Regions from separate parts of the Marinobacter sp. 1_MG-2023 genome, predicted to be linked through region 2. Evidence: predicted binding sites of a transcription regulator. Region 2 holds the regulator's gene; the other holds the start of a gene.
The links. The regulator sigma-54, encoded in region 2, starts transcription at its own class of promoters, with help from an activator protein. The targets are predictions, from matches to a motif close to ANTGGCATNNANNTTGCTNT.

Region 1: nirB (nitrite reductase large subunit NirB) is a predicted target of sigma-54. The motif match lies at 2,013-2,032, and genes of this name have one in related genera.

Annotation. Positions count from the first base shown of each region.
Region 1 is NZ_JAUOST010000005.1:6,600-18,160, forward strand. It holds gene Q4606_RS12880 (hypothetical protein) at 1-553, shown strand, start outside; gene Q4606_RS12885 (nitrate regulatory protein) at 531-1,835, opposite strand; gene nirB (nitrite reductase large subunit NirB) at 2,170-4,677, shown strand; gene nirD (nitrite reductase small subunit NirD) at 4,841-5,209, shown strand; gene Q4606_RS12900 (wax ester/triacylglycerol synthase family O-acyltransferase) at 5,322-6,719, shown strand; gene Q4606_RS12905 (TM2 domain-containing protein) at 6,712-7,119, opposite strand; gene Q4606_RS12910 (AraC family transcriptional regulator) at 7,137-8,312, opposite strand; gene Q4606_RS12915 (metal-dependent hydrolase) at 8,532-9,437, shown strand; gene Q4606_RS12920 (class II glutamine amidotransferase) at 9,485-10,288, opposite strand; gene Q4606_RS12925 (SDR family oxidoreductase) at 10,320-11,135, opposite strand; gene Q4606_RS12930 (NfeD family protein) at 11,335-11,561, shown strand, end outside.
Region 2 is NZ_JAUOST010000001.1:1,243,289-1,254,849, reverse strand. It holds gene Q4606_RS05750 (ABC transporter ATP-binding protein) at 1-239, opposite strand, end outside; gene Q4606_RS05745 (KpsF/GutQ family sugar-phosphate isomerase) at 540-1,520, shown strand; gene Q4606_RS05740 (HAD family hydrolase) at 1,556-2,119, shown strand; gene lptC (LPS export ABC transporter periplasmic protein LptC) at 2,122-2,742, shown strand; gene lptA (lipopolysaccharide transport periplasmic protein LptA) at 2,726-3,256, shown strand; gene lptB (LPS export ABC transporter ATP-binding protein) at 3,284-4,009, shown strand; gene Q4606_RS05720 (RNA polymerase factor sigma-54) at 4,184-5,725, shown strand; gene hpf (ribosome hibernation promoting factor) at 5,831-6,139, shown strand; gene ptsN (PTS IIA-like nitrogen regulatory protein PtsN) at 6,226-6,696, shown strand; gene rapZ (RNase adapter RapZ) at 6,726-7,610, shown strand; gene Q4606_RS05700 (HPr family phosphocarrier protein) at 7,617-7,886, shown strand; gene mgtE (magnesium transporter) at 7,981-9,342, shown strand; gene yjgA (ribosome biogenesis factor YjgA) at 9,365-9,895, shown strand; gene Q4606_RS05685 (YhdP family protein) at 9,902-11,561, opposite strand, start outside.

The sequences.
Region 1 (11,561 bases), on a different contig from region 2:
GCCGCAGCGAAAACAGCACCAGATTACCTACGGCCTCCGTATGATTCAGGCCAAGCATCAGCCGGATACGGCCAGTGGCTGGCTTTCTGCACGGGAAATCCAGAGGCGAGGCTATTTCGGCGGCGAGCTGAGTACACTTAACCTGCTGGCACACACCTGCTGTCACGAGTTTGCACACCTGTTACAGCACAGCGCCGGCAAGAGATATCGTGGCTCGGTTCACAACCGGCATTTCTACACCATTCTCGATGAACTGCATGAGAGTGGTGGTGCAGAAACGACGCGGGCGACACTGGCGAAGCAGGCGAATGAACACCAGATCCCTCTATCCAGTGAAACTTTCGAGCTCCCTGAACCGGCACTCCAGCCGTCGCCCTGGCAAGTAGAAGATGCCGTGGCCTTCAGCTCCGGTGCTCGAGAGTTTCAGGGAGAGATTGTCCGGGTCAATCGGAAAACCTGCACTGTCGACGGGACAGGAAGCTTCCGGGGGCAACGCTACCGAGTGCCCTTATCAATGCTGCGCAGGCGGTCTACTTCAACACATCGGCCATAGAGACCAGCGCCCGCGCAACCTCGGGCAGCTTCTTACCCTGATCCATGGCCAGCTTTCGCAGAACCCTGTGGGCTTCGTCGTTACTGATCTTTCGGTGACCCATCAGCAATGAGACCGCTTTTTCCTGGATTTTCCGCTCCTCCAGTGCTTCCTTCGCACTCCGCAAATCCTCGCTCATTTTTTGAAGCCGGAGTGATTGTTCCTGAACCAGGTGAAAAATCGACCGCCCTGATTGCTGGCCCATTCCCTCACTGCTCCAGACTTCACCTGCCAGGGCCTCCCCACTGTCATCCGGCTCACATAGAACCAACAGGGGCTGAGCCGAAGGTTCAGGCTCATCGAGTGATGCGATGAGTGTCTCATGGTGTGCCAAGGAACGTCGCGCCTCGGAGAATCGCTCTACGCAGCGACCATGAAAGCTGCCCTCCACGGACTCTTCTACTTTCTTGAATTCGTCCATACGCTCGCTCATTAACGCAAACCACTGATCGGAAAGCTCCGGGTCCAATGGCTTGTAGCGACCGATAGAGCATCCGAGCTTCCGCAGGCGCTCAATTTCCTTCTCCCGCTCGTGAGCCAGAAGGTCCTGCAACTGCCCGCAGCTTTGCTCATCTGCAAACCCGAGAAACACCTCAAAACACCGTTCCTGTGCTTCAACAAGGTGCGTTATGCGCCGAGCCAGTGCACCATCAAAGCTCCCCTTCGCGAAGCCAGCAGAGCCTGTTGCACGCTCCTGACCACAGAACTCTTTGCCGTTCATCAGATGCACCATGGCCACCAGCAAACGCGCAAGTGAAGGGTCTACCGCTGTATCCGCCGCTTCGAAGACCACCGCAATCAGACGATGAATAAGCATGCTGTAGGATTCGGTTGCCTCCGACACCGACAACGTGCGGTCCTTTACCCCCAGGCGCAGCGCCGGCAGGCTCCCCAGTCCGTGAAGAGCACTGGCAATATGGGCCAGTAAGGGACTGCTTACGGGATGAGCCGTCAGCTCTTCATGGATCTCATCCAGAGCCCTTTCGAAAACGGTGTACAAACAACCGGATTCCGCGACCATGGCCTTTCGTTCCTCGCCGAACTTTTCACCATCCGACCCCAGAAAGATGTTAGATGCGCCTCGCTCCCGCTGCAGGCCGTGCACCAGGTTACCGATGCTCTGCATCAGCTTGCCCATCTGCAAAAAATATTGGAGGTGCATAAGCTCGCACCGTCTGGAGGCAATCAGATACTCCTCAGCCGAGGGCTGCGCAGATTTGCGTTGGCGTTTACGGGTGTCCATTTCAAAACTCCGGGTGAGTCACACGGTTGCGTTACCGGGTACCGGAGCAATTACTGCGCCAGCCAAAAGGCATCAAAATCGTGCAACCTGCTCCGCCAAAGTGCAGAAAACCCGCGTATCTGTGCGCCACCGCCAACCAGGAAAACTATAACCATATGATTTAAATAGCTCTTTGAAACTGGCATGAACATCGCTTTGCATAACCCAAGGATGCATATCCCGGCCAAGGACCAGGCCGAGCTTCCAGAACACTATTGTTGGCATTGGCGCCGGACCATCGACTCCCACAGGGGACGAGATGCTCCGGCTTTTTTTTGTTTAAAAGGACACCACCATGAGCAAGAAAACCCTGATCGTGATTGGCAATGGCATGGTAGGTCACCATTTCCTGGAGCAGTTCGTCGCCAGCTCCAAAGCCGCTGATTACGCGATAATCGTATTCGGGGAGGAAAAACAGCTGGCTTATGATCGCGTACATTTATCGGAGTATTTTTCCGGCTCCACCCACGCCGATCTCGCTATGGGCACCACAGACTGGTACACCGGGCAGGGTATTGAGCTGCGGCTGAATGAGCCGGTCACCGCCCTGGACCGTGAGCAGCGCACCCTTACCACTCCCCAAGGCGAATACAACTACGACGAACTGGTGCTGGCCACCGGGTCCTTTCCGTTTGTACCGCCGATTGAGGGCCGGGAGCACCCACATTGCTTCGTATACCGGACCCTGGAAGACCTCGATGCTATCCGGGCCAGTGCACATGAAGGCAAATCCGGGGTAGTGGTTGGGGGCGGGCTGCTCGGCCTGGAAGCCGCTAACGCACTAACCAGCCTCGGCCTGAAGGCGCATGTGGTTGAATTTGCCCCCCGTCTGATGCCCGTACAGCTTGATGCCGATGGCGGGGCACTATTACGCCACAAGATCGAAGAGCTGGGTGTTCAGGTGCACACCGAAAAAGCCACTACCGCCATCGTTGAAGGCGAGAGTGCTCGGCTGCGCATGAACTTCAGCGATGACAGCCATCTGGAAACCGACCTGATCGTATTTTCTGCGGGTATTCGCCCGCAGGATACCCTTGCGCGAACCAGCGGCCTGGAGGTGGGCGAGCGCGGCGGTATTGTCGTGAATGACCAGTGCACTACCTCAGACCCACATATCCATGCCATTGGCGAGTGTGCGCTCTGGGAACAGAGAATTTTCGGGCTGGTTGCCCCCGGCTATACCATGGCCCGCACCCTGGCTTCGGTTCTGAACGGCGACAACAATGCCGCCTTTACCGGCGCTGACATGAGCACCAAGCTGAAACTGCTGGGTGTCGACGTGGGCTCCATCGGCGATGCCCACGCCCAGACCCCGGGAGCCCGGAGTATCCGTTTCAATGATGAGCAGGCCGGCCACTATCGTCGCATGGTCATCAGTGAGAACGGCAAGACCCTGCTGGGCGCCATTCTGGTGGGCGATAACAGCCACTACGATTCCCTGTTGCAATACGCTCTGAACGACATTCCGTTGCCAGAGAATCCGGAAACCTTGATCCTGCCGGAAAACCAGGGCGGCGCCCCGGCACTGGGTCCGGATGCCCTGCCGGAAACCGCCTCGATCTGTTCCTGCCACAACGTAACCAAAGGGGACATCTGCAAGGCCATTGATGCGGGTTGTGCCGATTTCGGCAGTGTCAAAGCCGAGACCAAAGCCAGCACCGGCTGCGGGGGCTGCACCGCACTGCTGAAGAACGTGGTGGACTGCGAGCTTGAAAAGCGCGGCGTGGAAGTCAGCAAAGACCTTTGCGAACACTTCCCGTACAGCCGCCAGGAGCTGTTCCACCTGGTCAGGGTGAATGGCATTCGCACCTTCCGCAGTCTTATCAGGCAGCATGGCATGGGCCAGGGCTGTGACATTTGCAAGCCGGCGGTCGGCTCCATCCTGGCCTCCTGTTGGAACGAGCACATCCTGGCCACTGACCATGTGCCCCTGCAGGACACTAACGACACCTTCATGGCCAACATGCAGAAGAATGGCACCTACTCCATCGTGCCGCGCATTCCGGGTGGTGAGATCACTCCGGACAAGCTGATTGTGCTGGGCGAAGTGGCCAAAGAGTACGATTTGTATACCAAAATTACAGGCGGCCAGCGGGTGGATCTGTTTGGTGCCACCCTGAGCCAGCTACCGGAGATCTGGGAAAAGCTGATCGCTGCCGGGTTTGAAACCGGCCACGCGTACGGCAAATCACTGCGGACCGTGAAATCCTGCGTCGGGAACACCTGGTGCCGATACGGGGTGCAAGACAGTGTGGGTATGGCGATCCGCTTGGAGGACCGCTACAAGGGCTTGCGGGCGCCGCACAAGGTGAAGATGGCGGTGTCTGGTTGTACGCGGGAATGTGCCGAGGCTCAGAGCAAGGATTTCGGGGTGATAGCTACCGAGAATGGCTGGAACCTGTATGTCTGCGGTAACGGTGGCATGCGGCCGCGCCACGCCGATCTGTTTGCCACCGATTTGTCTGATGATGAGCTGATTCGCACCATTGACCGGGTGGTGATGTTGTATGTACGCACGGCAGACCGGCTACAACGTACGAGTGTGTGGATGGAGAATCTGGAAGGCGGCCTGGAGTACCTGAAGCAGGTGGTGCTGGAGGACAGCCTGGGGATCTGTGCCGAGCTGGAGGAACATATGGCCGGCATTGTCGACACTTACCAGTGTGAGTGGAAAACGGCGGTGGAAGATCCCGAGAAGCGTAAGCGGTTCCGGGAGTTTGTGAACCTGCCAGAGCAGAAGGATCCGGTGCAGCAGTGGACTTCAGAGCGGGGGCAGAGACGGCCTGTTCTGGAGTCTGCGTAGCCTGTTTGTTTGGGTGCGAGAGCGCGGCGGCACGAGGTGCTTTTCCTCTGGGAAAAATAACTCGCTGCGCTCAGACATCTTTTTCCCGGCGGAAAAGCACCCCATACCACCACTCTCACCGAACTCGCGAATATCAAAAAACGAAGACTTAAGGAGAACGAAGATGAAAACTCATACTTCCTGGAATGCGGTTTGTACTGTTGACGATCTGGTGCCTGAATCCGGCATTGCGGTCTGGACGGAAGAGGGGCCGGTGGCGGTGTTTTATCTACCGCACCGACTACCGGCTCTCTTTGCCATCAGTCACACGGATCCATTCAGCGGCGCTAATATTCTGGCCCGTGGTATCACGGGGGACCTGAAAGGAAATGCTGTCGTAGCCTCGCCGTTATACAAACAGCACTTTAACCTGAAAACCGGAGCTTGCCTGGAAGATGACTCGGTGTCGGTCAGAACCTACCCTGTTCTCCTGGACGGCAACCGAATTCTCCTGGAAACAGCCGATGTTCAGCGGCAAGCCGTGGCTGCTTGACCGGGCGGGGCTGGATCAAGCGATTTTAACGGGCCGGCATGCACCCGAGGTCAACCTCTCACAGACAACCTGAGGTAAGATCAGGGAAACATCAATAAAAAGGATGCCGCCCGTGAAGCCTCTGAGCCCCACCGACCAGCTTTTCCTCTGGCTGGAGAAGCGCCAGCAGCCCATGCATGTGGGCGGACTGCAGATCTTTTCGTTTCCCGAAGATGCACCGGATGATTACGTTGCCCGGCTTGCCGAGCAACTTCGCAATGATACTGAAGTGACGGCGCCCTTTGATCGTCGTCTCGACAGTCGGTTTGCACAACCGGTTTGGGTACACGACAAGCATCTGGATCTGGAGCACCATTTCCGTTTTGAAGCTCTGCCTACCCCGGGTCGTATTCGCGAGTTGCTTGGCTTTGTCTCTGCGGAACACTCGCACCTCATGGACCGTGAACGGCCACTGTGGGAGTTTCATCTCATCGAGGGGATGGGCGACAGGCAGTTCGCAGTTTACATCAAGATACACCACTCCCTGGTAGACGGTGTTTCTGCGATGCGCATGTTTCAGAGAATGCTGTCCACGGACCCTGCAAAGCGCAATATGCCACCAATCTGGGATTTGTCGGCACGATCCGGGCGAAATGAGAATGGGGGCGGATCCTCCCTCTGGCGCAACTTGAGTCATTTGCTGGGAGAATCCGGCAAACAGCTCGGCACTGTGCCGGCCGTAGCCCGGGCGTTGTTGCGCACCATGAACACCGCACGCAAAGACCCCTTCTACGACTCCATTTTTCATGCGCCACGCAGTATTCTGAACCAGAAAATTACCGGCTCCCGACGTTTTGCGGCCCAATCATACTGTCTGAAGCGGATAAAAGCAGTGTGCCAAGCTTATGGCGTCACCGTAAACGATGTCGTCACTGCAATGTGTGCCAGTGCTTTGCGTACCTACCTCATGAACCTGGATGCGCTACCAGAGAAGCCATTGATCGCTATGGTTCCGGTATCGCTGCGCAAGTATGACAAACCCGACGACGGGACACCGGAAAGCAAGCAATCAGAAGGCAATCAGGTGGGTGTAATCCTGGCGAACCTGTATACGGACGAGAGCCACGCTGGCACGCGCCTGCAAAAAATTCATCAAAGTATGCAGGAGGGGAAAGACCGCTACGCGAACATGTCTCCTGAAGAAATCGTTAACTACACCGCACTCACCTTATCGCCAGCAGCGTTTCATCTGCTGACAGGCGTGGCCCCTAAGTGGCAGACGTTTAACGTGGTGATATCCAACGTCCCCGGGCCGAAAGAGGCCAGCTACTGGAACGGTGCCAAACTGGAAGGCATGTACCCGGTTTCCATCGCTATGGACCGCCTGGCGCTGAATATGACCCTCACCAGTTACAACGATCAGGTGGAATTTGGTTTGATTGGCTGCCGCCGCACGCTACCAAGCCTGCAGCGGATGCTGGATTATCTCGAAGATGGGTTGGTCGAGCTGGAACAGGGTGCCGTCAGCTGAATTTTACGTCGCGGTTACGCTCCGAGATCTGGTCATTCAAGGTCCAGAAATCGTAGAGAATACCGATAAGGAAGAGGCCGCCGGTCAGCAGGTAGATAATACCTGTGATCCACTTTCCCATGTACATCCGGTGTAACCCGAAAACGCCGGTGAAGGTCAGCAGCAGCCAGCCAATGTTGTAGTTGACCTCACCTTCGCGGAACCGGCTGTCGGCCTGCTCATCCATGGAAGGTATAAGAAACAGGTCGATTATCCAGCCTATAAAAAATAGCCCGAATGTGAAGAACCAGATGGTTCCGGTGATCGGCTTGCCGTAATAAAAACGGTGGGCACCTAAAAATCCGAAGATCCAGAGCAGGTATCCAAACAACTTGCTGTGCGTATCTGGTCTGCTAATCATAACTACTCCGCTGAAAATTATTCGTGACCTTTATATGGGGCTAACACCTTAATTCCACAAGGCCTGCAGTTAAGGTGCCGGGCCGGAGAGTGGCCGACCTCTGATACCGGATCAGGCCCACCTTCGCGGAATTCGCTGGCGGATTTCCCGGTCCACTTTCTGAAAGCCCGGCTGAAGTTGGAGAGGTCGGCGTAGCCCAGTTGGTAGGCAATTTCGCTAACCGACTGGTTTGTATAACGTAACAGCTGAATCGCTCGGTCTTTCAAGACCCATTCTACGATTTCACGGTAGTTGGTCTCTTTGTCTGCGAGCCGGCGCTTTAATGTTCGGGAAGATACGCAGAAGCGCTCTGCCATGGCTTCCAGAGAAGGCAGGGGCCCGGGCATCATGCGCAACATGTTGCGTACGGCCATGGCGAGATCGTCCTGTTCTTTCAACGCTTTCTGCAGCTCGAACTCGCACTCCTCGCGGGCCATGAGACTGGCTTCTGCATCCGCCAGCCTCATGGGGACATCCAGCAATGCTTTTGGAAACACCAGGAGTGCATCGGGCTGATCGTACTCGAATCTGACCGGCAGCTGATCCGCAAACTGGCGGTAATAAGCGGGTTCAGCGCCGCCAAGGCGCACACTTACGCCAGACAGCTTGCCGTTATCAAGAGAAAATCCGCGTTTTTCCACATCCCCGCCATCCAGTAACTGTTCGGTGAGCAAGATGAGTGTGGCACTGACGGTTTCTACCAGAAACGGATAGAGGCTGGGCACATCAAAATCGGTGCAGAGTTTCACCAATACGTGATCATCGGCTTCAGTCCAACTCATGCTCAGAAAGGGCGCTCGTAACTGCAAATAACGGCGAACCGAGTCAAGAGCCCCGGCAAACGTCGGGCTGGTTAAAGCAGCAAATCCAAGCGTGCCATGGATGGTTACCCGCAGCTCCCGGGCCAACATGAAACTCAAACCTTCGTTGCCGGCGAGTTTCAGTGCGCGCTCGGCCATAATCATTGCGTCGGTTACGAACACCCGGCTGTCATTGGCTTTCAGGTCTTCCGGGCCGAATGTGAGGCCCTCGTAGAGCGATAGGTCGTTATGTCCAAGCTGTCGAACAGTCTGTGCCAACACCCGCATGTACACGCCAGGCAAAAGGGAGAGTCCCAACACATGCAGTTCTTTTTCTGCTCCGGGGATCACCATAGGCTGCCCTTTACCACCTGGGAGAATGTCTCAAACTGACTCTAGCAAAAGCCCACACCCACTACAGTGGGACGAGTTGCACCCCGGCTAGCGTCGCGCCGGCCAACTGACCAGCAATTTTGTCCCATATGGCATGGTGACCGTCCCGTTTCCGCATTCGTCCTGACGCTGGACTCCCACACACTGGGCATGACATCAGCCAATGTGAGGAGTAGACCCATGCTGAGCACAAAACCCGCTGAGAAGCGGGCTTCCAAAGTCAGCCTGGCGTCAAAAACGCCGGGTAACGTTAACATCAAGGCCCAACGCATGGGGTTTGAATTTAATGAACAGGTGCCCCGTTACTGGCTGGAAAACAGCCATTTTCTGAGCCACATGATGAACGCTCTCTCAGTACTTTTTCCCCTGGGCGAGCAGTTTTTCGTGGACTCTGTACGCGCCTATCGGGATCAGATTGATGACCCCAAGCTGAAGGCCGAGGTACGGGGATTTATCGGGCAAGAGGCCATGCACTCCCTGGAGCATATGGCCATGAATCAGCATGTGCGGGATCGTGGCATGCCGGTGGACGAGATGGAAAAACACCTCGCCGTGGTTCTGAACGCCACAAAAAAACTGCCAAAGCGCCATCAGCTGGCGATTACCTGCGCCCTGGAACACATGACAGCTATGATGGCGGATATGCTTCTGGAGCGTGACGATATCCGCGAAGGCATGCATGAGACCATGCGCCCGCTCTGGGCATGGCATGCGATTGAGGAAACCGAGCACAAAGCAGTGGCTTACGATGTGTTCCAGCAGGTCGGTGGCACCTACGCCGAAAGAACCTTTTACCTGGCTTTCAGCACGGCCGCTCTGGGTGTCATGGCCACTTATTTCACCTGTCGCATGATGCTGAAGGATGCCAGACGCTTCTCAATCAAAGATACCGTCAGCGGCTTGTGGCGTTTATGGGGGAATAACGGCACCTTTTCCAGCCTGATCCCTGCCTGGTTTGCCTACTTCAAGCCAGGCTATCATCCCTGGGACCATGACAACAGCGAGCTGGTTGCACACTTCAAAGCTGAAATCCAGGCTTACATTGCACCCCAGTACCAAAACGGCAACCGCAAAACCCTGCAGTAACTCCGAGATGCAACCGGGTGGCCGGCCAAATAGTAGCGCCGGCCAGTCTAGTTTCCAGGCGCAACGCTCTGTTCGTTGACCGCTATGCCTTTCGCTTCCACTATGCCCTTACGCCATAACCGCCACTCGCCGGGCTGATAAATATCCCATTCCTCATCGCTGGTCAGCGGCTCGGTTACGATAACGCTCACGATATCGTTCGGCGTCGTTTCAGACTCAAAATCGACGATAACGTCGGCATCTTTCAGCCTTGCGGGGCGAAAGGGCGCACGGCGGGTGATGCTGGCCATTTTGGTAGTGCAGTAAGTGAACAGCCAGTCGCCGTTGCTCAGCAACAGATTGAACACACCCTGACCAGCATAAGTTTTCGAGAGCTGAACCAGTCGCTCGGTAATAGCCTCAGCCGGGTCGCTACGATCACACTGACCACGCAAGTGATTGAGAATGTCGCAGAACAAAGCCTCACTGTCCGTGCCGCCAACAGGTTCGTAAAACCCCGGCGATGACTGAAACTCGGAAAGCTGACCGTTATGGGCAAACACCCAGTAACGGCCCCAAAGCTCACGCATAAACGGATGGGTATTGGCCAGGCAAATTTCACCCACATTAGCCTGGCGGATATGGCAGATCGCTACTTCGCTTTTGATCGGGTGAGTCTGAACGACTTCCGCAAGCCGTGAATTAGCGCTGGCATCCACATCGTGGAAGGCCCGCACGCCTTTGCCCTCATAAAAAGCCACACCCCAGCCATCCTTGTGGGGGCCAGTGTCGCCACCTCGGCGGGTCAGCCCGGTGAAACTGAAGCAGAGATCAGTGGGTGTATTGGCGCTCATGGCCAGCAGTTCACACATAGAGCGAAGTTATTCCTTACAGTTGTTCCGATCAGCGATACAAACTCTTTCCGGCAAAACGCTCAACCAGGGGCTGATAGGCCGAACCCAGCAGTCGGTTGATCGCATCAATACCCCAGGCATCGGTTCCCACAAGAATACGGGACTCATTTTTAAGAATGCCTTTTACAATCGTTTCAGCGGCTTTTTCCGGAGTGGTCATAGCCAGCCTGTCAAAGCCTTTTCGTAGATGTTCGGCACTTTTAGGCCGGCTGGTGCGTGCCGAATTGGCAATATTGGTTTTGATACCTCCAGGGTGCACACAACTGACCGCAACCGGCTGTTTTTCCAGTTTCATTTCCTGGCGCAGGGACTCGGTAAATCCGCGAACGGCAAATTTCGCTGCGTTATAAGCACTTTGTGTGGGCACGCCGATCATGCCAAACACACTGGATATGTTCACCACATGACCATCACCCGAGGCGATCAGGTGTGGCAGGAAAGCACGGGATCCGTTTGCAACACCCCAGAAATTGATATTCATGATCCACTCAAAATCCGCGTCAGACATCTCTCTCACCGTTGCAGAAAGTGCAACACCGGCGTTATTGATGATCACATTAACCTGGCCAAAGTCCTTCACAACATCCGCCGCATGGGCGTATACAGCGTCTCTGTCACTCACGTCCAACCGATAGGTTCTGACTTCCGAACCTTCGATAGAAGCAGCCGTTTCAGCCAGGCCTTCCTCGTTAACATCCGATAAGGCGAGCCTGCAGCCCCGCACTGCCAGCGCTTTGGCGAGGGCTCGCCCGATACCAGAACCCGCTCCGGTTACTACCACCACTTTGTTTTTCAGATTTTTCATGGGCGTTGAACTCTTGTTGTGTGTTGTGCTGATTAAAGAAGATACTCTAACAACCGCCCCTGATCAGCATATGGCTTCAAATTTCTGTCTTGAGCGACGCCAGGGCCACTCGGACTCAGCCCTCGCTTTTGGGTACAATCCAGAATCCGGGAGCTTAGTCTCGCGGATTTCTTCAACCCTGAACCTGCGGATTTTCTGTATGGAATGGAGTCTTACGCATTTCTGGCTGATTCTGGCGCTCGTGTTAGGCCTCGCCGAGCTGACATCTGGCGTGCTTTTACTGCTGGCATTGGCGATTGCCGCCGGCCTGACCGCTGTGCTTGCCTATATTGGCCTGTCGTTCGAGTGGCAGCTTGTTGGTATGGGCCTGTTCTCTGGCCTGCTGGTACCCATTGCTATCCGCTGGATACGCCCGCGCTTTTCGCC
Region 2 (11,561 bases):
TTGTAAAGCTCTTTACGGCGAAGTTCAGAAATCGGGTGACCATCCACCATAATGCTGCCGGAATCTGGCCGGAGCTGACCACCAACCAAACGCAACAAAGTGGTTTTCCCGCTGCCGCTAGGGCCCATAATGGCGGTAATTTTTCCACGGGGAATGTCCACGGAAACACCATTGAAAATGCGGCGACCGGAGCGCGAAAATACAACGTCCTTTAATGAAATGTACGAGCTCAAACCCATATTCCTTACCTTTCAGCCCATAGCCTTTAGCTCTCAACGCATAGCGCTTGGCTTTCAAAGACCGGCTACATTATTCTAAGGAGCCCACAAGCTCAATCAGTGGTTCGTAAAATGAATCGATAGCAATGATCAGTTTCACTGAACTTTACAGAGAAATCCTTGCGGAATTCGCTACAACGCCCGCTACTGCAATCTCTGATGAACATCCAGTAACCAGGCCTCGCGACTGGTGGGAAATGTTATACTTCGTCAACTTTATCGCATTCCCGTAAATTAACGAAAAAGCAGGCCCTTTGCCCGATGACTGAGCAAAAAACATTCAATTTCCGGAACCCCGCACTCCAGGCCATTCGCATTGAGCGCGATGCAATCAGCGCCCTGGAAAATCGCATCGATGACCACTTTGTACGTGCCTGCGAAGTAATCATGGCATGCAAAGGCCGTGTTGTGGTGACAGGCATGGGCAAGTCCGGCCATGTGGGTAACAAGATTGCAGCTACCCTGGCCAGTACCGGCACCCCTTCTTTTTTTGTTCACCCAGGGGAAGCCAGCCATGGCGATATGGGCATGATAACCAGCCAGGACGTCGTAATTGCCATTTCGAACAGCGGCAACACCAGCGAAGTGGTTACCATCCTGCCACTGATCAAACGCATGGGCGCACCTCTGATCAGCATGACCGGCAATCCGGCGTCCGTACTGGCGAAAGAGGCGGTTGCGAACCTGGATGTCAGAGTGGAAACAGAGGCTTGCCCTCTTGGACTGGCGCCGACATCCAGTACAACCGCAACCCTGGTGATGGGCGATGCCCTGGCCGTTGCCTTGTTGGAGGCGCGGGGCTTCAGCGCGGAAGACTTCGCGATCTCACATCCGGGCGGCAGCCTGGGTCGTAAACTCCTGCTACGGGTTTCCGACATTATGCACACTGGTGATCGCATACCCGTGGTAGGGGAAGACACCACCCTGAGCGGCGCTTTGTTGGAGATATCCCGCAAAGGGTTGGGAATGACCACCGTCGTAAACAGTGCTGGCTCCATGACTGGCATTTTCACTGACGGCGACTTGCGCCGTACCCTGGATAAGTCCATTGATGTGCACACCACCCCCATGCGGGATGTGATGACGCGCAATGGAAGAGCCATTCAGCCGGATCAGCTGGCAGCCGAGGCCCTCAACGTTATGGAAGGCCTGAAGATAAACGCACTCCCCGTGGTCGACGAAAACGGCGCCCTGGTTGGAGCCATTAACATGCACGACCTGCTCCGCGCCGGAGTTATCTAAAAAGCTGCTTAAAGAGTTATTCAGAGATCGATTTAATGGAAGAACTAAAAAGCCCACTTCAGGAAAACTGGCCCGACACCCTGCTGACGAAAGCAGCGCGTATCAAGCTTGTTGCTTTGGACGTTGATGGCATCATGAGCAACGGCAAAATTTACTTCAGCGCAAAAGGCGATGAGCTGAAAGGTTTTAACATTCTGGACGGGCTGGGTCTCAAACAGATCATGGCAGCGGGCATCACTGTAGCCGTCATTACCGGCCGCAACTCACCGCTTACTGAAAAGCGTATGAAAGACCTTGGAATCCCTCATCTTATGCAGGGTCGCGAGGATAAAAAGGTCGCCCTGCAAGAGTTAGTGAGCACGCTGGGCATTCTGCCAGAAGCCATCGCCTACATGGGCGATGATTTGCCGGACCTGCCCGCCATTCGCTACGCGGGCCTTGGGGTTACGGTTCCGAACGCATACTGGCTGGTGAAAGAGCATGCGGATTACTGCACCGAGGTTAGCGGTGGCAACGGAGCCGTGCGCGAACTCTGTGACCTGCTACTGACGGCAGGGGGCAGCCTGAACTCAGCATTGACGCCCTATCTGGAACCATAGCCATGGCACAAAGCGAAAAGAACAGCCTGCTATCTTTGCTGGCCATGGCAAACAGGCCACGACTTCGCATGCTCGCGCTGGCAGCCACCATCGCCGCCACGTTTTTCCTTCTGTGGCAAAGTGACGAATCACCGGTAACCAGTTACAGCGATGCCAGACAGCTCCGAGGAGAGGGTGAACCCGACGGTTTTGTAATCAACGGCAGCTACACATCTTACGATGACGCAGGCAATCGCAAGATCGTTTTTACCAGCCCCCGTATCGAACAGTTTGAAGAGGGAAACCGGGCTACCATGGAGCTGCCCAATGCAGAGGTGTTCAGCGCAACCGAAACTGAGCCATGGGTACTCAAAGCCGAGAACGGCAACCTGCTGCAGGGCGAAGACCTGTTACACCTGACCGGCAACGTTCGCGTGGTGCGCACTATTGGTGAGCGTGAAGCGACTCTGGTCACAGAGAGCCTGACCCTGGACAACAATCAGGGTAAAGTCTACACCGATGATTTTGTAGAAATTACTGACAGCGTGGGCACTACCCGGGCTAAAGGCATGAACGCGTGGATTGATGAACGCATTCTGGAACTCAACTCCCAGGTGGAAGGACGCTATGAAACCGTCAGATAACTCAATGGGCAAAGTGCTTGCCGGCATTCTGGTTGCAAGCCTCACTGGCCCGGCAATGGCATTTGATCTTGACTCCGACTCCCCTATTACCGTCAGCGCTGACAGCGCTCGTCTCGACGACGGTAAGGGCATTGCCACCTACACCGGAGCTGTAGAACTGGTTCAGGGCAAAACCCGTCTAACGGCGGAACGTGTCGTTCTGTATCGCAGCGCCGAAGGCCTGAACCGCATTGAGGCCAATGGTACTCCTGCACGCTACCAGCAGCCGGTTACCAGCGGAGAAGGTGAGACCGACGCCAAAGCCCTCAACATAACCTGGTCGGCCTCTGACAAACAGCTCACCTTTGAACGCGAGGCTGTGATTGAGCAGAATGGCAACGTGTTCAGCGGCGACATTATTCATTACGATACCGAGCAACGAGTGGTCACTGCAGAAGGCAGCGAGGATACCGGCGCTGGCCCGGGCCGGGTCGAAATGATCATCCAGCCCCGCGGTACCAACTCCAACCAATAACAGCTGATTACAGCAAACAGAGGTTCGATGGCAGTTCTCAGAGCGAGCAACCTGGCGAAAAGCTACAAACAGAAAAAAGTGGTCATCGATGTTTCGCTGGAAATTCGCAGCGGTGAAATCGTCGGACTGCTCGGCCCTAACGGCGCCGGCAAGACCACCTGTTTCTATATGATTGTAGGGCTGGTGAACGCCGACAATGGCCGCATAACCATCGACAGCCAGGACATTACGCCCTTACCCATGCACGGACGAGCCCGCAAAGGGATTGGCTACCTGCCGCAGGAAGCCTCGGTGTTCCGCAAGCTCTCCGTGCGAGATAACATCATGGCGATTCTGGAAACCCGCAAAAACCTCAATCGTGCTGACCGCCTGCAGAAGCTCGAGCAGTTGCTGGAAGAATTTCACATCACCCATATTCGCGATAGCCTTGGCATGGCGCTCTCCGGGGGTGAACGCCGCCGGGTTGAGATCGCCCGCGCTCTGGCGATGGAACCCGCCTTTATTCTGCTCGACGAGCCATTTGCAGGTGTAGACCCTATCTCCGTGAGTGATATCAAACAGATTATTCGTCACCTCCGGGACAAAGGTATAGGTGTTCTGATCACCGATCACAACGTGCGCGAAACACTGGATATCTGCGAGAACGCTTACATTGTTTCAGGTGGCCACATTATTGCCTCTGGAAATTCGGAATCTATTCTGGCCAATCAACAAGTTAAAGAAGTGTACCTTGGCAATGAATTTCACCTGTAAGCTTTGTTTTCGACACTCGGTTACACCCGTTCGATTGTTTTGCAGACCCGGAGCAAGTAAACTCGGCAAAGAACTTGCTAGGATAATCTAAAGTGGCGGCAAGTAGCCGGCATACATAGATTTTTTAGTCAATGCAAGAAATTCAGAGTGGGTATAAGTGACGGATCCTGAGCGATGGTTATGAAAGCCTCATTACAATTAAAGCTGGGTCAAAGCCTGACCATGACGCCCCAGCTGCAACAGGCGATCAGGCTTCTGCAGTTATCAACTCTCGATCTTCAGCAGGAAATCCAGCAAGCCCTGGAATCCAATCCCCTGCTGGAAGCCTCGGAAGATGACGACCAGTCTGAATCGACCCCAGCCGATAACGATCAGGGCGAGCACAAAGACACCGCGTCGGAGGAAGTTTCGGCCGACGTAGCTGGTGACTCTAACGCTTCTGACTGGGATGAAAACGAAACCGGCCCGGACTGGCAGTCCGAAAACGAAATACCGGATGCGCTTCCCGATGATCTTCCCGTAGATACCGCCTGGGAAGATGTTTATCAGTCCGCTCCCGCCCCGGCCGCGCGGAACGATGATGAGAACGACCACGATTTCGAAACCCGGAACTCTCCGACCGAAACCCTCAGGGACCATCTTGAATGGCAGCTCAACCTTACTCCGTTGAGTGAGCGGGATCAGGCCATTGCTCATGCTTTGATGGATGCGGTAGATGAGCGCGGGTATCTCACCAGTACACTTGATGAGATCTACGCGGGCCTGAGTGACGAGAGCGATGAAGACCCTCTTGAAATGGATGAAGTGGAAGCCGTTTTACGGCGGCTGCAGTACTTCGATCCGCCGGGGGTTTTCGCCCGGGATCTGCAGGATTGCCTGTTGATTCAACTCAACCAACTGCCCCCGGAAACACCCTGGCTGGCCCAGGCGCGTCTGGTTATCACCCATTATATAAATCTGCTGGGCAATCGCGATTATGCCCAGTTGCTTCGCCGCAGCCGCCTAAAAGAAGATCAATTGCGTGATGTGCTCGCGCTGATCACCAGCCTAAATCCGCGGCCTGGTGACATTATCGATCGCACAGAACCGGATTATGTCATTCCCGATGTCATCGTACGCAAACACAACGGCCGGTGGCGCGTGGAGCTGAATCCGGAAATTGCACCGCGCATACGCGTGAATGCCAGCTATGCTTCATTGATAAAGCGTGCGGACAGCAGCGCTGACAATACCTATCTTCGTGACCAGCTTCAGGAGGCCAAGTGGTTCATAAAAAGCCTGCAAAGCCGGAACGAAACTCTGTTGAAGGTAGCCACACGTATTGTTGAGTACCAGCAGGGCTTTCTGGATCATGGAGAGGAGGCGATGAAGCCGCTGATTCTCTCTGATATCGCCCAGGTAGTGGAAATGCATGAGTCCACCATTTCCCGTGTAACGACGCAGAAGTACATGCATACCCCTCGGGGTATCTTCGAGCTGAAGTACTTTTTTTCCAGCCACGTCAGCACTGACGAGGGCGGAGAATGCTCCTCAACCGCGATTCGCGCCATGATCAAAAAGCTGATTGCGGCCGAAACACCTAAAAAGCCGTTGAGTGACAGCAAGATTGCGACCATGCTTGGGGAACAGGGAATCAAAGTGGCGAGGCGCACAGTTGCAAAATATCGCGAAGCCATGCACATTCCGCCCTCGAACGAACGCAAGCGCCTGGTTTGAACCGGACACGGTTAACTGACTACTACGGATTTCGCTGGCACAGTCACAAACGCCAGCACTCAGTCCGGCTCCAGGAGCCGGAACGAATGACAACAGGAGACGTCTATGCAACTCAACATTTCAGGCCATCACGTAGAACTGACTCCCGCTTTGAAGGAATATGTATCCGAAAAGTTTGAACGGCTGGAGCGGCACTTCGACCATATCAGTAACTGCCAGGTAACACTGGAAGTTGATAAGGTTCGGCAGATCGCCGATGCTACGCTCCACGTGGTTGGTGGTGAGATTCACGCAAAGGCGGAAAACGAGGATATGTATGCGGCTATCGACGGCCTCGTCGACAAGCTTGACCGACAGATCCTCAAGCACAAAGAGAAAAGCCTGGACAGGATGCAGGGAAATACCGCCCGATAGGCGGCCATTTTCAGGCATGTAATCTAATCAAGCTGCGGCCCGGACAACGTGCCGCAGCTTTATTTTAACGGAAGCGCGGTCGATTCATGAGCGACACATCCCTGACAATAGACAACATTCTTGCACCGGAACTGACCCTGTGTAAGGTACCCGCCTCGAGTAAAAAGCGGGTTCTGGAGTTCATTGCCGAGCAGATCCGTCAGCAAAATGATTCACTCAGCGAGAGCCAGATTTTCAACAATCTGATCGCTCGTGAGCGGCTGGGCAGCACTGGAATCGGCCAGGGGATCGCCATCCCCCACTGCCGCCTGGAAGGGCTTGAGCACGTTATTGGCGTTCTGATGACGCTGGACGAAACCGTCGAGTTTGATGCGATTGATAACCAGCCGGTGGATCTTGTATTTGCACTGGTGGTACCCAAGGAAGCCACCAGTGAGCACCTTGAGTTACTGAGCCAGCTCGCCGAGAAATTCAATGAGCGTACCTTCTGTGACCGTCTCAGGCAGAGCGAAGATGCGAGCACGCTTTACCAACGCATGACCGCCGCGAGCGGCTGACATCCACTCTGGGAACAGGCTGTTTCATCATGAAGCTCATCATCGTCAGTGGCAGGTCCGGCTCCGGCAAGAGTACCGCCCTTCACGTACTGGAAGACCTCGGATACTACTGTATTGATAACCTGCCGATCGGGCTGCTGTTTCCTCTTACCCGGGAAGCTGCTAACCAGAGTGCTCCCGGGCGACTCGACAAAATGGCGGTCAGTATCGATGCCCGCAACCTGTCCGGCGAACTGGCCAATTTTGAGGAGATTTACCGCAAGCTTCGCAGAGATGACATTCAGGTAGAGATCATCTTTCTGGATGCCGATGAACAGTCCTTGCTGCAACGCTTCCATGCCACCCGGCGCAAGCACCCGCTGAGCGACGACAAAACCTCGCTCAGGGAGGCAATCAGCAACGAAAAGAGTCTGCTTGAGCCGCTCTCAAAGCTCTCGGACCTTTACATCAACACCAAAGGGCTGTCGATGTATGAGCTGCGGGATATGGTGAAGCAGCGGGTAGCGGGTCGTAAGGATCAGGAACTGGCCTTGCTTTTCCAGTCCTTCGGTTTCAAGCACGGCGTACCTCTGGATTCCGATTATGTGTTTGATGTGCGCTGCCTGCCCAATCCCTACTGGGATACCAGCCTGCGAAAGTTTACAGGCCTTGATCAGCCAGTGATCGAGTTTCTTGAAAAAGAGCCTTCAAGCAAAAAAATGATAGCCGACCTCATTACGTTTCTGGAGAGCTGGATTCCCTCCTTTGCGGATAGCAATCGCAGCTACATGACCATTTCCATTGGTTGCACTGGCGGTCAGCACCGATCTGTTTATATCTGCGAACAGTTGGGGCGGCACTTCCGGGAACACACCAGTAACGCTCAGGTACGTCACACCGAGCTACCGCATTTGCAGGCCCGGAAAGAGGTCTGAACCAGCGTGATACGGCAGCATATTGTGATTATCAATAAACTCGGTCTGCATGCCCGGGCCACCGCCAAGCTGGTTGCCACAGCGTCGGCATTTGATTGTTCCGTCAAAGTCTGCGGCAAAGGTCGCGAGGTGGACGCAAAAAACATCATGCAGGTCATGATGCTTGCTGCCAGCAAAGGCACAGAAGTGGAACTCGTGGCAGACGGCCCGGGCGAGCAGGAAGCTATTGAGGCCCTTGCCGGGTTGATCAACGACTATTTCGGGGAAGGTGAGTAACTCACCATTTTTCACTGAACATCCCTGTAACTCTTTCTCACGTGCACAGCCTAACTCCGTTATAATGCAGGTGTTTTCTGAGCTCAGGTGATTCATGTCCGATATTCTGGAAAAAAGCCAAGCCCGCCAACGTCTACGCTCACTGAGTGAAGCGCTGGACAGTGGCGCCCTGAAACAGGTCGCCCGCATTCTCAATGGCGGCCTGAGCCCCAGTGATATCGCTCACCTGCTTGAATCTTCGCCTCCACGCCAGCGTGCCGTGCTATGGAACCTGGTAGACAAACAGCTGGAAGGCGAGGTTCTCCAGTATCTTAATGAAGATATTCGTGCCGAATACCTGAGCCGCCTGAATGCTCAGGAGCTGGCAGATATCATCGAGGACTTCGAGTCCGACGATCTCGCCGACCTTCTGCAACAGCTGCCGGATGCGGTGATCCAGGAAGTCCTGGACACCATGGACGAACAGGACCGGCAGCGGGTCGAAGAAGTGCTTTCCTACCCGGAAGACACCGCCGGCGGCCTGATGAACACGGATACCATCACCGTGCGCCCCGACCTGAGCATGGATGTGGTCTTGCGGTACCTGCGCCGGCACAAAGCGCTACCGCCCATGACCGACAGCTTGATTGTGGTAAGCCGCAGGGACGAGTTTATCGGCATGCTTCCCATTACCAAAATGCTTGTATCCAACCAGAGCGCAACGGTACGGGAAGTCATGGACACCGATATCGAGCCTATTCCCGTCACCCTTTCCGATACTAAAGTGGCCACGCTGTTTGAACGTTACGACCTGATTTCCGCCCCCGTTGTGAGCGACGAGGGTCGCCTGTTGGGCCGGATCACCATCGATGACGTGGTAGATGTTATCCGGGAGGATGCAGATCACTCGCTGCTGAGCATGGCCGGCCTCGATGACGATGAAGACACCTTTGCTCCGGTATGGAAGACCACCCGCCGCAGAGCTGTCTGGTTGGGTGTCAATTTGATCACGGCTTTCACTGCCTCCGGGGTAATTGGGCTGTTCGAGGGCACCATCGACAAAGTTGTCGCCCTTGCGATACTGATGCCTATCGTGGCCAGCATGGGGGGCATAGCAGGCAGCCAGACTCTCACTCTGGTTATCCGGGGCATGGCCGTGGGGCAAATCAGTGGCGCCAATGTAGGCTGGCTACTGAACCGGGAGTTTCTCTCGGGTATTCTCAATGGTTTGCTCTGGGCTGTCGTCGTGGCGGCCGCCGCCATGGCCTGGTTCCAGGATGTCCTTATAGGCGCTATCATTGCCGCTGCGCTGGTTATCAACCTGGTCGTCGCCGCATTGGTGGGCACGGTACTGCCACTATTCCTGAAATCCCGGAACATCGACCCTGCCCTGGCCGGCAGCGTTATACTGACCACCGTGACAGATGTGGTGGGCTTCATGTCATTTCTGGGCCTTGCGACCATCGTCTACGCCTGACTCGAAAACCCTGGATGCACTAATGATTGACAGCGATCACGAAGATAACGATACCTACGAATATTCCGGCCCGAGTAAATCCCAGCTCAAGCGGGAGATGCACGCACTGCAGGGTATTGGTAAGCGCATGATGGAGCTGAGCGATGAGCAGCTTGATACGCTTACTATCAGCGATACTCTGAGACATGCCATTGAAGAGTCGCGCAGGATTCGCCAGAACGAAGCCAAGCGACGCCATCTGCAGTACATCGGCAAGATTATCCGACAGGAAGATGATCCGGAAGCGGTGCAGCGTGCCATTGATGCCTTCGATTCAGGCAGCGAAGAACATACACGTCGCCATCACCTGGCTGAACGCTGGCGTGACCGTATGATTGCAGAAGGTGATGCCGTGGCGGGTGAGTTCTTCAGATACTGCCCGGATGCTGACATACAACACTTACGCAATCTGGTTCGCAACGCCCGCAGGGACGTTGAAAAGCAGAAAAATACTGGCCAGACCCGCAAACTGTTCCGCTACCTGAGGGAGCGTATTGACGAGGTTGAGGCCTAACCCAGATTAGCCACCGGTATCAAAAACCTGCCTGAGATCTACTTTGGGCTCGTCCCAGGTGCCGGTGACGTTGTAAGTGGCGCTGGTCAACTTGCTCAATGGGTCGCCCAGCACCTTGTCCAGTACGAAAAGAGCTCCCCCTATCGGCGCACTGGCGCCCATCAACAACGCTGCCAGGGGAAGATTCTGGGTCAGTGGCAAAACGACCACCAGGCGCATATCAAGCGCTTCATTTGCCAGGTCTGTGTTACCGCTGAGCTTGAAGGCTAGCGAAGGCCCCACAACCTGGAGTTCCGGATCCATGGTCAGCAGACCTTCGTTCAGCCTCGCCTTGCCTGAGATCGCATCAAACGCTACACCTCGCTCATACAGATCGGAAAAATCCAGTTTGAGCCTGCGCCACAGGGTATCGGCATTGAGCAGGTTGAATACCCGGAATATCTGGGCACTGTTGTTGCGCTCCAGAATCACACCATCATCCAGTCGTAAGCTGACCTCGCCGCTCAGCCCCGCAATCTCAAACTCATCCGGCCGACCTGGCCAGTCCAGTTCCAGCTGAACGTCCGTCTGCTTATTGGAAAGCGGGATATCCGTATCGAAGAGCTCGCCAAGATCCGCCAGCGCACCGCCAGAAACCGACCCGGTAAACTGGCTGGTTTCTCTGTTGTCTATTACGCCCCAGGTCATATCACCGAGAAGCGTGAGGGATTTTAACCGCCCCTCGATGCCGCTGATATTGAGTTGGGAGGGCTCTGGTCGCAGGTGGAAGGACCAACGCCCAAGGCTGCCCCCATTCAGTTGCAGTTCGGAAATATCTATATCCACATCTGGCCAGTTCGCTATATCCATCGCCCGGAAGGCTTCCAACTGCTGCTCGACCGTCAGCAACTCCGGCTCATCATTTGCCGTGGCGTCATTCCGGATAAGGCGTACTACTTCAAAATTTGCAGCTATGGGGCGATCGTCGGCCGGGAAAACGATTCTGCCGACCGCCCGCTCGGAGCGAGTTGTTAAAATCCAGCGATCGCCCAGATCGAGTGCTTCCAGGTGAATATTCGTGAGCGTCTGATCGCCGAGGTACAATTCGTCGAACGTCAGCTCAACACCGGAACTTTTCAGCAGCAGATCAAAGGTCGCCCGATCTTGCCAGCTCCCGGTGATGCCAATTCCATCTGCCTCCGCCGGATCAATTTTTGCAACCAGCGGCGTCGCCTCTGCCGATTTTTTGGAAAACGGGCCGGGCCAATCAATAGCCAATCCTTCAAGGGTTGAGCGAACGGTGATGATCGAAGCTGTATCTGCGTCCACATTGAGCTCCGCAGAATAATCAATACTCCCTTTCAACCCGTATTTGCTTTGTCCGCTGCCATTGTTCTCTCCCCCCTCAGCCAAACCGGCCTGACGGAGCGCGTCAGGTACAGACAGGGAGCCGGTTTGCCTGATGCTAAGCCCGTCGGCATCAGAAGCTTTATCCGAAGAGGATTGGCTGAACATAACCTCGACCGGCTCACCGAGAAACCGGGCACTGAGCGGATCTCCTGAAAAACCTTTCTCCGAGTGGTATTTCAGGGACCCGGAAATATCCTCCCAACTCAGGTCCGCACCCGGATACCCTACATAGCCGTTCGACGTACTGACATCGGCTTCCACGACCACGCCTCCAGCA